DNA from 3 places in the Kitasatospora sp. NPDC001119 genome. Region 3 is predicted to be linked to each of the others. Evidence: riboswitches for the same ligand, from Rfam matches in the RefSeq annotation. Region 3 holds a riboswitch; each other region holds the start of a gene.
What was found. Region 3 has a riboswitch for cobalamin ahead of ACWDD9_RS05290 (Nickel transporter NicT). Riboswitches for the same ligand answer to the same signal wherever they lie in the genome.
Positions count from the first base shown of each region.

Region 1 (4,748 bases), on a different contig from region 3:
TCCGCCTGTCAGGGCGCGGTGGTGCCCGGCTGTGCGCCGGCGCCGAAGGACCAGCCCTCGACGTCGCCGGGGGCCGGGTCGTAGCTGCCCGCGCCCAGGGTGCTGTACGACCAGGGGCCGCCGTGCTGGGCGTGCCAGTACGACCAGTAGGCGCTGCCGGTCGGGTTGGTGCAGGTCGTCGGCAGGGCGTTGATGGTGCAGACGAAGCCCGGGTAGCGCGGGTGGAAGGCGTACGAGAATCCGGCGCCGGTGAGCGCGGCCAGGCCGCTGGCCGGGTCGCCGGGCGCGCAGCCGGTCTGGATGCCGCCGCCGACGGCGGTGAAGTCGACCACGACGGTGACGCCGGTGGTGCCGCCGCAGGCGGCCGCCCGCGCCTGCGGCGCCTGGACGGCGCAGACGCCGAGCAGTCCGGCGGTGAGGGCCGCCGCGGCGGCGATCGACCCGAGCGTACGGCGGGCCGGGCGGACCGGGGTGGGGGTGTCGCTCATCGGTGAACTCCTCGCGGTGTCAGCGTGGTTCAGCGCGTGGCCGGCGCCGGCGGGCAGGCCTGGGTCGGGGCGTCGGGGGCGGCCCCGGAGGCGGAGAGCGTGGACAGCGGGGTGCCCGCGAGGCCGAGGACGGCCTGCGCCGTGGCCCGGGCGCCGGTGCCCGCGTTGAAGCCGGTCGCGTCGTAGGCGACGGCGCCGCGGACCGCCGGGTCGGCGGAGCAGCCCTGCTGGAGCTTCACCAGCCGGCCCCAGGCCTTGAGGCCGGGGCCGAGGCGTCCGCCGGAGAGCAGCGCCTGGGTGGCCAGGCCGGTGCTGTTGGCGTTGGAGGCGGTCGCCCCGGCGGCCGCGAAGCCGCCGTCGGCGTTCTGGTGGGCGGTGAGCCAGCCCAGGCCCGTGTTCGCCTTGGCGGCGCGCCCGGTGGCGGCGAGGGCCTGGACGGCGAGCGCGGTGGCGTCGGCGTCGCTGGTGCAGGCGGCCTGGCCGAAGGAGAGCGGGAAGCCGCCGTCCGCGCACTGGCTGTTCGCCAGGAAGTCCACGGCCGCCGCCGGGGCGCCACCGGGCGTGCGGTGCAGGGCGATCACGGCGAGGGACTGGCCGAAGGTGTTGCTGTAGTCGCCCCACTGGGAGCGGTCGGAGAACCGGCCCTCGGCGGTCTGCAGCGACCGCAGGCGGGCCGGCAGGTCGACGCCGCCGAAGGCCGTCGGGTCCCCGCCGCGGACCTCGACGGCGAGCAGCAGCTTGGCGGTCGCGCCCGCGTAGGCCTCGGTGGTGCCGTCGCCGAGGTAGCCGCCGATGATCTCGGGCTTCGCCAGCCAGGCGGTGGCCTTCGCGGCGGCCTCGTCGGAGCCGCGCGAGGCGGCGAAGGCCAGTACGGCGTCGATGGTGAGGCCCTGGTCGGGGTAGGCGGTCCCGTTGAAGACGGACTCGAAGTGGTCGCCGTCGACGAGTTGGCGGGCCAGCCAGCCGCCCGCGGCGGCGTCGGGACGGACCGTCGGGGACGAGGTCGCGGCGGCGGTCGCGTTCACGGGCGCGGCGTGGGCGGCGGTGACCGCCGGGAGTGCGGTGGCGAGCGCCACGGCGGGTATCGCGAGCAGACCGAGGGTGCGGCGGAGCGTGGGCATGGTGGCCTTTCCGGGCCCGCGCGCAGGGGCCCGGAGGGCGGCGGCGACAGCCGGGGCGGCCCTCGGGGCTCCGGCCCGCGGACCACGACGGGAGGAGGGACGACACGCCTCCGCCGACGGGTACTCGGGCTCGCCTCCGACCAGGAGCCGGCGGCCTACCGTTGCGGGCCAGCGCCGGATTCGAACCGGACTTCCCCCAGCGGCGGAGTCACAACATGACGGCCCATCATGGCGATACGGAAAAGATCCGGTCAAGGGTTCGAACGTGACATCACGGTGGCCGCCGCCCGACATCGGGACGCGCCCCTCCCGGCCGCCGACGCGACCAGGGCGTCCCGGACGGCAGAATGCCTCCCATGCGGCACATCTTCGTCATCGGCATCGGCGCGGGCGACCCCGACCACCTCACCCTGCAGGCGGTCAAGGCGCTCGCCCGCACGGACGTCTTCTTCATCCTCGACAAGAACGAGGACCGGCAGGACCTGATCCGGCTGCGCCGCCGGATGCTGGCCGAGCACGGCCGGCCAGGCCACCGGGTGGTCGAGGCGCCGGACGCGGAGCGGGACCGGACCACCCCCGCGTACGCGGCCGCCGTGGACGACTGGCGCGTCCGCCGGGCCGACCTGGTCGAGCAGTTGCTCTCCGAGCACCTCGGTGAGGGCGAGACGGGCGCGTTCCTGGTCTGGGGGGATCCGAGCCTCTACGACAGCGTCATCGCCGTGGTGGACGACGTCCTGGCCCGCGGCGCCGTCGGCTTCGACTACGAGGTGGTCCCGGGCATCAGCAGCGTCTCCGCGCTCGCCGCCCGCCACCGCAGCACGCTGACCCGGGTCGGCCGCCCGGTGCAGATCACCACCGGCCGCCGGCTGGCCGAGGGCTTCCCCGAGGACGTGGACGACGTCGTGGTGATGCTCGACGGCCGCGCCGCCTTCACCGGGATCGACCCGGAGGGGCTGGAGATCCGTTACGGCGCGTACCTCGGCACCCCCGACGAGATCCTCGTCGCCGGTCCGCTGGCCGAAGCCGCCCCGCGGATCAGCGAGTTGCGCGAGTCGGCCCGCGCGCGCAAGGGCTGGATCATGGACACCTACCTGCTGCGGCGCTCCGAGAGCTGACCGGCGGGCGCCGCCCCGGTTCGACCCCCGGCCGACACTCGGACACCGCCCTCGCGCCCGGCCGGTGCGCTCCCGGACCGGTGCCGGTGCACTGTGGGCCAACTCCGACACCATGCCACTGCCTAACGTTCCGTCATGAGAGCGAACAGGACAGCCTCTTGGGCTCGTCCGGCTCGACCGCGCCGCGCCGCCGCCCGCTCCGGGCGGCGGCCCGAACCCATGACTGGAGGCCGTCGAGGTGCCTGCAATGCCGGTCGGCGGGCTGGTCCCCCGCACGGAGAACGTCACCGAACACGCCGCCGACGTCGTCGTCCGCAACGCCCGGATCCACACCGGGGACGCCCGCCGCCCGCAGGCCGGCGCCCTCGCCATCCGGAACGGCCTGATCACGGCCGTCGGGGACGACGCGGACATAGCCCCGGCCGTCGGCCCGTCCACGGTGGTGGTCGACGCGCTCGGCCGCCGCGTGGTGCCCGGCCTCAACGACGCGCACCTGCACGTGATCCGCGGTGGCCTCAACTACGTCCTGGAGCTGCGCTGGGACGGTGTGCGGTCGCTGCGCCAGGGCCTGGCGATGCTGCGGGAGCAGGCCGCCCGGACGCCCCGGGGGCAGTGGGTGCGGGTCGTCGGCGGCTGGTCGGCGGAGCAGTTCGCCGAGCGGCGGCTGCCGACCCCCGCCGAGCTGAACGAGGCGGCGCCGGACACCCCGGTGTTCGTCCTCCACCTCTACCAGTCGGCGGTCCTCAACCGCGCCGCGCTGCGCGCCGTCGGCTACACCCGCGACACCCCGGACCCGAAGGGCGGCCAGATCGTCCGGGGCCGCGGCGGCGAGCCCAACGGCATGCTGCTGGCCGCCCCGAGCGCCCTGGTCCTCTACTCCACGCTCGCCAAGGCCCCGACACTGGAGGGCGAGGAGCGCAGGACGTCCACCCGGCACTTCCTGCGCGAGCTGAACCGCTTCGGGCTGACCTCCGCGATCGACGCCGCCGGCGGGTTCCAGAGCTTCCCGGAGAACTACGCCACGGTGACCGAACTCGCCCGCGACGGGCTGCTCTCGCTCCGCATCGCCTACCACCTGTTCCCGCAGACCCCCGGCCAGGAAGTCGACGACCTCACCCGCTGGGTCGAGACGGTCCGGCCCGGGGACGGCGACGAGTGGCTGCGGCTGAACGGCGCCGGCGAGAACCTCACCTGGGCCGCCGCCGACTTCGAGAACTTCGCCGAGCCGCGCCCCGAACTGAACGCCTACGAAGGGGAGTTCGCCAAGGCCGTGCGCCTGCTCACCGAGCACGGCTGGGGCTTCCGGCTACACGCGACGTACGACGAGACGATCCGGCGCGACCTCGCGGTGTTCGAGGGGCTCGCCGCCGAGGGGCTCTTCCCCGCCGGGAACCGGTGGCTCTTCGACCACGCCGAGACCGTCTCCCCGGACAGCCTGGACCGGATCGCGGCGCTCGGCGGCTCGCTCTCCGTCCAGAACCGGCTGTCCTTCCAGGGCGAGGTGTTCACCCGCCGGTACGGCGCCGCTGCCGCCGCCGAGGCGCCGCCGGTCCGCGCCATGCTGGCGCGCGGACTGACCGTGGCCGCCGGCACGGACGCCACCCGGGTGTCCTCCTACAACCCCTGGGTCGCCCTGCACTGGCTGGTCTCCGGCCGTACGGTCGGCGGCCTGGCGATCCGGCCCCCGGAGAACCGGGTCGACCGGGCGACCGCGCTCGCGATGTACACCACGGCCGGCGCCGCCCTCACCGGCGAGCAGGACGTCAAGGGCGTGCTGCGGCCGGGCAGTTACGGGGACCTGGCGGTGCTGTCCGAGGACTACTTCACGGTGCCGGAGCCGGAGATCCCGTCCATCGAGTCCGTGCTGACCGTCGTCGGCGGCCGGATCGTCCACGCCGCGGCCGAGTACGAGGGCATGGACGAGGAGCTGCCGCCGGTCAGCCCCGGCTGGAGCCCGGTCGCCCACTTCGGCGGCTACCAGGCCGCCCGCCCCGCCCACGGCGCGGGCGCCCGCCAGGCGGAGC
Region 1 is NZ_JBSFKI010000032.1:14,087-18,834, forward strand. It holds gene ACWDD9_RS32225 (hypothetical protein) at 9-488, opposite strand; gene ACWDD9_RS32230 (prenyltransferase/squalene oxidase repeat-containing protein) at 518-1,609, opposite strand; cobalamin riboswitch at 1,708-1,828, opposite strand; gene cobF (precorrin-6A synthase (deacetylating)) at 1,966-2,724, shown strand; gene ACWDD9_RS32240 (amidohydrolase) at 2,972-4,748, shown strand, end outside.
Region 1: linked by a shared signal. The riboswitch ahead of ACWDD9_RS32230 (prenyltransferase/squalene oxidase repeat-containing protein) and the one ahead of ACWDD9_RS05290 (Nickel transporter NicT) in region 3 are both predicted to bind cobalamin.

Region 2 (4,748 bases), on a different contig from region 3:
GCGAACGACGGGAGTCCGAAGACAGGTCCTAGAGCAGCGGGGTGAGCCAGCGGCGGAGGAGTTCGGTGTAGCGGTCGGGGGCGGTGTTCCAGAGGGTGGCGTGGTCGGCGCCGGGGAAGGGCTGGAGGCTCACCACGTCGCGGCGGGCGGCGGCCAGCTTCTCGGCGGCGCCGAAGGGCGCGATCCGGTCCCCTGGGCTGTGCAGGAGGAGGGTCGGCACCCGCAGGTCGGTGCCGTCGGCGATGCGGCCGAAGTCGGCGAGGTCGACCCCGGTGCGGCCCTCGGCGGCGAGGGCGCCGAGCTCGGCGGCGACGCCCTGGAAGCCGGCCCGGGCGGCGTCCCGGCGGGCGGAGGCGGGCAGGTCGAGCACGGGCGAGTCGAGGATCAGACCGCGGACGGCGTGCGACCAGGCGGAGCGGGCCACGGTCTGCAGCACGATGGTCGCGCCGACGGACCAGCCGTACAGGATCACCTTGCCCGCGCCGCTGTCGAGCGCCAGCCGTACCGCCGCCTCGATGTCGCGCCACTCGGTCTCGCCGAAGTGGCTGAGCCCGTCCGGGGAGGCGGGGGCGCCCCGGTCGCCGCGGTAGGTGACGGCGAGGGCGGGCAGGCCGAGCCGGTCGAGGACGGGGAGCACCGGGAGGGTCTGCCGGCGGTCGTCGCCGGGGCCGTGCACCAGGATCACCCAGGTGCCGCGCTTGCCGTCGAGCCGCCAGGCGGGGAGGGCGCCGAGCTCGCCGTCGGCGGTGGTGTCGGCGAAGGCCAGGCCGAGCGCCTCGGTGGGGTCGCCGAGGTGGACCCGCGGGGTGAAGCGGACCTCCGTGCCGGGGACGAGGGTGCCCCGGTCGGCGCGGACCAGTCGGCGGGTGACGCCCTGTTCGTCGGCGTGCAGCACCTCCTCGACGACCGCGTGCCCGCCGTCCGCCCACTCCACCGCCCAGCGGCCGGGGCGCAGGCTCGCGGGGCCGCGGGTGAAGGTGACCCGGCCGGCGGCGAGGGCGCGGACCTGGACCGGCCCGGACTCCTGGACGGCGGTCACCGGACGGACCATCCGCTCGGAGGCCCGGCGGCCGACCACCAGCACGGCGGCCCCCACCGCGGCGGCCGCCACGACGGCGGCGGTTCCCCAACGCATCTCGCTCCCCGCTCTGTTGTTCACGGACGTCGTTCACGGACGTTCTTCACGGACCGGACGGTGTTCGAGCCCCAGTTCACCGGCGCTCCGCCCGACCGGCCACCGGGCTGGGCCGTCCGGGTCACCCGGCGGGCGCTCCCGGGGCGCTCAGGGCAGTACTCAGGGGGTGCCGGTGGCGGGGGTCGGGGCGGGGCCGCGCCGGGCGATCCGACCGGGCGTCAGCGGCGTCCCCGTGTGACCAACCCCTCCGTGACCTCGGTTGACTCCCGGTTCGGGCCCGTGATGGGATCCTGGGGCCAAACGGAGGCATGGAGAGGAAGCCGGTGGAAGTCCGGCGCGGTCCCGCCACTGTCACCGGGGAGCACGCTCGGAACATCGCCACGGCGGGCCGTCGACGGCCGCTGGAAGGCCCCGGGGGTGCGTTCGACCCGGAAGCCAGGAGACTCTCGCCGCCGTCACGTCGATCCAGGGCGCGGACCCTGAGTGAGGACACGCACGCGATGCAGGCTGCCCCGCCCGGCCGGACTCCGAGCTGCCCTCCGCCGTGCGGCCGATGACCCCGCGCGCGCCTTCCCCCGCTCCGCGCCCGCTGACCCGAGCCTCGCGCCCGCTGGCCCGCGCCGCCGTGTTCGCACTCGGCGCCGCCGCGGGCTACGCCGCCGACGCCCGCTTCGCCGACCCCCGCCGGGGCCACCCGGTGGCCTTCTTCGGCAGCGCCGCGACCCGGCTGGAGCGGCGGCTGTGGCGCGACGACCGCGCCGCCGGGGCCGGGTACACCGCGCTGTGCGTGGGCGCGGTCGCGGCGGGCGCGTTCGCCCTGGACCGTACGGTGGGCCGGCGCCCGCTGGGCCGGGCGGCGCTGGCGGCGGCCGCGACCTGGACGGTGCTTGGCGGCACCTCGCTGACCCGGGAGGCCCGCACCATCGGCCGCTCGCTGGCCGCCGGCGACCTCGCCGCCGCCCGGGAGCGGCTGCCGCACCTGTGCGGGCGGGACCCGAGCGCGCTGGACGGGCAGCAGATCGCCCGGGCGGTGGTCGAGTCGGTGGCCGAGAACACCGCCGACGCCGTGGTGAACGCGCTGACCTGGGGCGCCCTGGCCGGCACCCCCGGCCTGCTGGCCTTCCGCGCCGTGAACACCCTGGACGCCATGGTCGGCCACCGCTCGCCCCGCTACGCCCGGTTCGGCTGGGCCTCGGCCCGGCTGGACGACGTGGCGGGCTGGCCGGGCGCCCGGCTGACGGCGCTGCTGACGGTGGCCGCCGCCCCCGAGCCCCGGACCGCCTGGCGGGTCTGGCGGCGCGACGGCTCCGCGCACCCGAGCCCGAACGCGGGCCAGGCCGAATCGGCGTTCGCCGGCGCGGTGGGCGTCCGACTGGGCGGCACGCTGCGGTACGGGGAGCGGGTGGAGCACCGGCCCGTCCTGGGCGCGGAGCTGCGGCCGGTGACGGTGGACGACATCGAGCGGGCCTGCGCGCTCTCCCGGCGGGTGGGCGCACTGGCGCTGGGTACGACGGTCGCGGGGCACGTCCTGCTGCGGGCACTGCTGAAGAAGAGGGGACGGGCATGAGCAACGCACTGCTGGTCGCGGGGACGACCTCGGACGCGGGCAAGAGCGTGGTGACGGCCGGGATCTGCCGGTGGCTCGCCCGCCAGGGCGTGCGGGTCGCGCCGTTCAAGGCGCAGAACATGTCGCTCAACTCCTTCGTCACCGCCGACGGCGCCGAGATCGGCCGCGCCCAGGCGATGCAGGCGCAGGCCGCCCGGGTGGAGCCGGAGGCGGCGATGAACCCGGTGCTGCTCAAGCCGGGCGCGGACGGCCGCAGCCAGGTGGTGCTGCTCGGCCGGCCGGTGGCCGAGGTCGGCGCGCTGGACTACCGCGAGCGCAAGCCCGTCCTGCTGGAGCGCGCCCTGGAGTGCCTGGCCGACCTGCGCGGCCGCTACGACGTGGTGGTCTGCGAGGGCGCGGGATCGCCCGCCGAGATCAACCTGCGCGACCGCGACATCGCCAACATGGGCCTGGCCACGGCCGCCGCCCTGCCGGTGGTGGTGGTCGGGGACATCGACCGCGGCGGGGTCTTCGCGGCGATGTACGGGACGCTGGCGCTGCTGTCGGCGGAGGACCAGCGGCACGTGGCGGGCTGGTTCGTCAACAAGTTCCGCGGCGACGCGCGGCTGCTGGCGCCCGGGCTGGAGATGCTGCACGAGCTGACCGGCCGTCCGGTGCTGGGCACGCTGCCGATGCTGCCCGGGCTCTGGCTGGACGCCGAGGACTCGCTGGACCTGTCCACCGTGGCGGACCGGGCGGACGGGCCCGGGCCGCTCGGCGCGGACGTGCTGCGGGTGGCCGTGGTGCGCTTCCCCCGGCTGTCCAACTTCACCGACATGGACGCGCTCGCGCAGGAGCCGGGCGTGCTGGTCCGCTGGGCGACCAGGCCGGAGGAGCTGGCCGACGCCGACCTGGTGGTGCTGCCCGGTACCCGGGCCACCGTCGCGGACCTCGCCTGGCTGCGCGAGCGCGGCCTGGAGCCGGCCCTGAAGGCGCGGGTGGCGGCCGGACTGCCGGTCCTCGGGGTCTGCGGCGGCTACCAGATGCTGGCGCACTCGATCGTGGACGAGGTCGAGTCGAAGGCGGGCGCCGTCGACGGTCTCGGGCTGCTGCCGACGCACGTGCGGTTCGGCGTCGAGAAGGTGCTGGCGCGGCCGGTCGGCGAGGCGTTCGGGCAGCGGGTCGAGGGCTACGAGATCCACCACGGGGTGGTGACCGTGGAGGGGGGCAGCCCCTTCCTGGACGGCTGCCGGGTCGGCCCGGTCTGGGGCACCACCTGGCACGGCGCGCTGGAGAACGACGGGTTCCGCCGCGAACTCCTGCGCGAGGTCGCCGAGTTGTCCGGCCGGGCGTTCGTCCCGGCGCCGGACACCTCCTTCGCCGCGGCGCGCGAGGCCCGGCTGGACCGGCTGGGCGACCTGATCGAGGAGCACGCGGACACCGACGCGCTGTGGAAGCTGATCGAGGGCGGGGTGCCGGCGGCCGGATCGCTGCCGTTCCTCCCGCCCGGGGCCCCTGGGAGTGACGCATGAGCCGGACACGGGCACAGGGCTGGGCAGGACCGCCGAACCGGGCGGGGCGGCAGGGCCGGGCACGATCACAGAGTCAGGCACGACAGGACTGGGGTACGGCATGAGTGACGTCCGCTATCCGTTCACCGCGATCGTCGGCATGGCCGACCTGCGGCTCGGACTGCTGCTGAACGCGGTCTCCCCGGCCGTGGGCGGCGTGCTGGTGCGCGGCGAGAAGGGCACCGCGAAGTCGACCATGGTGCGCGCGCTGGCCGGCCTGCTGCCGTCCATCGCCACCGTGGACGACTGCCGCTTCGCCTGCGACCCGGCCGCGCCCGACCCGCAGTGCCCGGACGGGCCGCACGACTCCCCGTCCTCCTCCGAACGGCCCTCCCAGCTGGTGGAGTTGCCGGTCGGCGTGGCCGAGGACCGGATCGTCGGCTCGCTCGACCTGGAGCGGGCGCTGGCCGAGGGCGTCAAGGCCTACGAGCCCGGACTGCTCGCCCGGGCGCACCGCGGCGTGCTCTACATCGACGAGGTGAACCTGCTCCAGGAC
Region 2 is NZ_JBSFKI010000012.1:163,595-168,342, reverse strand. It holds gene ACWDD9_RS17435 (alpha/beta hydrolase family protein) at 29-1,135, opposite strand; cobalamin riboswitch at 1,450-1,580, shown strand; gene ACWDD9_RS17430 (cobalamin biosynthesis protein) at 1,689-2,702, shown strand; gene ACWDD9_RS17425 (cobyric acid synthase) at 2,699-4,213, shown strand; gene ACWDD9_RS17420 (putative cobaltochelatase) at 4,314-4,748, shown strand, end outside.
Region 2: linked by a shared signal. The riboswitch ahead of ACWDD9_RS17430 (cobalamin biosynthesis protein) and the one ahead of ACWDD9_RS05290 (Nickel transporter NicT) in region 3 are both predicted to bind cobalamin.

Region 3 (4,748 bases):
TGGAGCGGTCGGCGGCGCTCCCACAGCAGGGTGGCGACGCCCGCCTCGTCCCGCTCCTGCGGCAGCAGCGCGAGCGCCGGGTTGACCCGGTCGCGGGCGGCGGCCACGTCGAAGCCGCCGAGCGCGGCCCGGGTGAGCGCGCCGGTGCCGAGCCGGACGGTCCGGGCGGTGGCGTGCAGCTGGCGCAGGAGGGCGAGCCCCGGCGCGTGCGCCGCGGCGCGCGGCACGGCGAGCGTGCCGGCGTACTCGATCTGGTGGGCGAGCGCCTCGGCGCGGGTCCGATCGTCGCGCGAGGCGGTCTGCTCGCCGTGCTCCACCAGGTCGTCGGGGACGGAGAGCTCGCCGACCAGCCGGTCCGGGTCGACGGCGGTGACCACGCCCGCCAGTTCGACGACGTCGTCGAGCCGCCGCCCGTCCACCTCTCCCCCGGCGATCACCTCGACCGCGGGGTGCGGGTCGCTGCCGCCCCACAGTTCGACGATCGCCAGTCCGTACCGGCCGCCGTCGGCGATCTCCAGCAGCCGGGGCAGCAGGTCCTCGCGCAGGGCGCAGCACGGGCAGTCGTTCGCCAGCGGGACGTCGGCCACGTCGAAGGCCCCGGCGGCGTCGCGCAGCTCGCGGCGGACGGTGCCGAGCGCGGCGTCCCGCAGGTCGTGGTGCAGGACCACGGCGTCCACCGCGGCCGCCGCCAGTTCCTCGACGGCGGCCCGGCGCTGCTCCGCGTGCAGGCCGGCGACGACCACCACCGGCAGCCTGGTCCCGTCCACGGCGCTCACCAGCTCGCCTTGCGGACGCCGGGCAGGTGCCCGGCGTGGGCGTGCGCGCGCAGGTTGACCCGGGAGAGGCCGAAGGCCCGCAGGTAGCCGCGGGGCCGGCCGTCCACGGCGTCCCGGTTGCGGACCCGGGTGGCGCTGGCGTCGCGCGGCTGGCGGGCGAGCTCGGCCTGGGCGGCGGCGCGCTCGGCGGGGCCGGTGCCGGGGTGGGCGATGGTCCGCTTGAGCTCGGCCCGGCGCTCGGCGTGGCGGGCGACGACGGCGCGCCGCCGCTCGTTCTTGGCGATCTTGCTCTGCTTGGCCATCAGACCTTCTCCCCCCGGGCGCGGATGCGGGCGACGGCGGCCTCGACGCCGATCGCGTCGACGGTGCGGATGCCCTTGGCGCTCAGCGTCAGCCGGACGTACCGGCCCTCGCCGGGCAGCCAGTAGCGCTTGCGCTGGATGTTGGGGTCGAAGCGGCGGCCGGTGCGGCGGTGCGAGTGCGAGATCGCGTTGCCGAAGCCGGGCCGGCGGCCGGTGAGTTGGCAGCGGGCGGACATGGGTGCTCCCTGGCGTCCGGGAATGGGCAGGACCGGGCTCACGTTACACCAGATGAAAATGACTTCCATTTCGATGTACGGTTCGAGCCAACCCCTCGGACCGGACCCCGAGACCCCGACCCCCAGACCCCAGGAGGACGTCCCATGGCCCGCAGCGAACTGCGCCCGGTGATCAGGCTCCGCTCCACCGCCGGCACCGGCTTCACCTACGTGACCCGCAAGAACCGCCGCAACGACCCGGACCGGATGGTCCTGCGCAAGTACGACCCGGCCGCGGGCCGGCACGTCGACTTCCGCGAGGAGCGCTGACCCCGGACGCGCGAACGGCGCCTCCCCGGACTCGGGGAGGCGCCGTTCGCGGCCTGGCCGCTCGGCTCAGGAGCCCTCGGGCGTCCAGCGCTGCTCGACCCGGGCGAGCTTCCAGTACCCGATCGCGATCGCCCAGACGACCACGAACAGCCCGGCGATGGCGTAGCCCACGTTGTCCAGCGAGATGTCCGCGACGAACCCGGTGACCGGGTCGGTCAGGTCGAGCTTCTCGTGCAGCACCCCGACCAGCTCGATGGTGCCGATGATGAAGGCCACCGCGATCGACAGACCCGTGATGGTCAGGTTGTAGTACACCTTCCGGACCGGGTTGGCGAAGGCCCACTGGTACGCGAAGTTCATGAACGTCCCGTCCAGGGTGTCGAACAGGCTCATCCCCGCCGCGAACAGCAGCGGCAGGCAGACGATCGCGTACCAGGGCAGCCCGGAGGCCGCGCCCGAGCCGGCCATCACCATCAGGGTGACCTCGGTCGCCGTGTCGAAGCCCAGGCCCAGCACCATGCCCACCGGGAACATCTGCCCCGGCCGGGTGATCGAACGGGTCGCCCGGTTCAGCACCCGGGCCATGAAGCCGCGCGAGTCGAGGTGCGCCTCCAGCTCCTTCTCGTCGAACTTCCCGGCCCGCATCGAGCGGAACACCCTGAGGATGCCGAGCAGCGCCGCCAGGTTGAGCGCACCGATCAGGTAGAGGAACACGCCGGAGGTGGTCGTCCCGATCACGCCCAGCCACTTGTGGGTGGCCGACTCGTCGTCCATCAGTGTGTTCGCCAGCTGCGCGCCGCCCGCCACCAGGGCGGCCATCAGCACCACCATCGAGGAGTGCCCGAGGGCGAACCAGAAGCCCACCGAGACCGGCCGCTTGCCGTCCGCCATCAGTTTGCGGGTGGTGTTGTCGATCACCGCGATGTGGTCGGCGTCGAAGGCGTGCCGCATCCCGAGGGTGTACGCGGTGATGCCGAGGCCCACCCCGAAGACCTGGGTACCGACCGCGTACCGCTCGGGCGCGACCAGGAAGATCAGCGTGCCGAAGGCCACCACGTGCATGGCCACGATCACCGCCATCAGCCCGGCCGTACGGACGGTGTCCTCGCGCCGCCATCTGAAGCTGGGCAGCACGGAAGGGGCCGGCTTCGCGCCGGCGGCAACGGTTTCGGGCAGGGTCATCTGCGGATCACGCTCCAGCACCTCGTGGAAAACCTCGTGAGATGCCGTGGCCGGTCTCCTGGCTGACGGGATACCCGTGCCCGCCTTCCCAGGTGCGCGAGGCACCCAGTGGCTCCGTGGGCACGGACGACGTTCCTCCGCGGGCGGAGGAACGACCCGATCACAGTGGCGAGGGCCGCTCCGGGCTGGGACCCCTGAGGGTCCGTCACCGGTCTTCCCGAGCACCACGGCGGGGAACACCGTAGGGGCCGCGCCCCGACCCGTGCAAGGCTGCGCACCTGCGCAGGTGTCCAGGATCACAGGCGACCGCCTGCAAGAATGTCCGCATGCATCTCGTACCGGCCGACCGCGCGGGCCACCGCACCATCGACGGGCACCGGGTCTGCGAGGCCATCGCCGCGATCGGCGACCCCGCACACGTCCGGTCCTGGGCCGAGCGGTTCTCCCTGCTCGCCGACCCCGGACGGCTCGCCCTGCTGCTCGCCCTCCACCGGGCCGGCCCGCTCGCCGTCAGCGACCTCGCGGTGGCCACCGGCATGCGCGACCCCGCCGTCTCCCAGGCCCTGCGGCTGCTCCGCACGGCCGGCGTGGTCACCGGCGACCGGGACGGACGAGTGGTGCGCTACCGGCTCGTGGACGAGGCCATGCGCCCCCTCCTCGACGAGTGCGCCGCCGCCGAGCACCACGAGCCCAGCGCGGCAGTGGGCTGACCCCTCCCGCCGACGCCTGCCCGATCTGCCGACTCCCGCTCGGTCCGCCGACTCCTGCCCGGTCCGCCGACTCCCGCTCGGGCCGCTGACTCCCGCTCGGGAAGGCGCGCCGTGAACGGCCCCGGCCAGTACGATCATGATGTGCCGTCCCACCCCCATGCCTGGCCCGCCGACCGCTGGAACACCGACCCGGTCAAGGCCCGCGTGCTGGCGGTCGCCCGCACCCTCACCTCGGCCACCCGGGTGCTGGACGTCCTCTCCCTGCTGAGCCCGCACGGCATCGAGTGGTACTTCACCGTCAACCCCGGTTCCGTCTTCGCCGACCGCGCCCTGGACGAGTACCTGCACGGCCTGTCCGGCTTCACCGTGCTGGACTGGGACGACGCCGTCCGCCACCGCTTCGACCTGGCCGTCGCCTGCGCCGTCCACTCCTCCATGCACCGCCTGGACGCCCGCCTCGTCGTCCTGCCGCACGGCGCCGGCTACAACCGCCTGGTCACCGAGTCCACCGGCGACACGGTCAGCGCCGCCGGCCTGTCCCGCAACGAACTCACCCACCGCGGGCGGGTGTTCGTGGACGTCCTCGGGCTCTCCCACCCCGAACAGCTGGACCGGCTGCGGACCTCCTGCCCCGAGGCCCTGGACGTCGCCCGGGTGGTCGGCGACCCGTGCTTCGACCGGATGCTCGCCAGCCGGCGCTCCCGGGACGGCTACCGCGCCGCGCTCGGCGCCGTCGGCGGCCGACGGCTCGTCGTCGTCAGCTCCACCTGGAGCGAGCACTCGTTATTCGGCCGCCACCCCGACCTGCCCCGGCGGCTCGTCCGCCAACTGCCCGCCGACGAGTACACGGTGGCCGTCGTGCTGCACCCCAACGTGTGGAGCCGCCACGCCCCCGGGGCGCTGCTCGACGACGCCCGCCGGATGGGCCTGCGCCTGATCCCGCCCCACCAGGGCTGGCAGGCCGCGCTCGTCGCCGCCGACTGCGTGATCGGCGACCACGGCTCGGTCACCGTCTACGGCGCCGCCCTGGAACACCGCACCATGCTCGTCGCCACCGGCGCCGCCGAACTCGACCCGCGCTCCCCCAGCTACGCCTTCGGCCAGGCCGCCCCCGTCCTCGACCCGGACGGGGACCTCGCCGCCCAGCTCGAACGGGCCCTCGCCGAGGCCCCGGCCGGCCTGCGCGAGATCACCGACCGCTCGCTCGCCCACCGCGGCGAATCCGCCCGGCTG
Region 3 is NZ_JBSFKI010000003.1:225,527-230,274, forward strand. It holds gene ACWDD9_RS05270 (CobW family GTP-binding protein) at 1-767, opposite strand, end outside; gene rpsN (30S ribosomal protein S14) at 773-1,078, opposite strand; gene rpmB (50S ribosomal protein L28) at 1,078-1,314, opposite strand; gene rpmG (50S ribosomal protein L33) at 1,459-1,623, shown strand; gene ACWDD9_RS05290 (Nickel transporter NicT) at 1,690-2,805, opposite strand; cobalamin riboswitch at 2,837-3,049, opposite strand; gene ACWDD9_RS05295 (ArsR/SmtB family transcription factor) at 3,132-3,515, shown strand; gene ACWDD9_RS05300 (hypothetical protein) at 3,657-4,748, shown strand, end outside.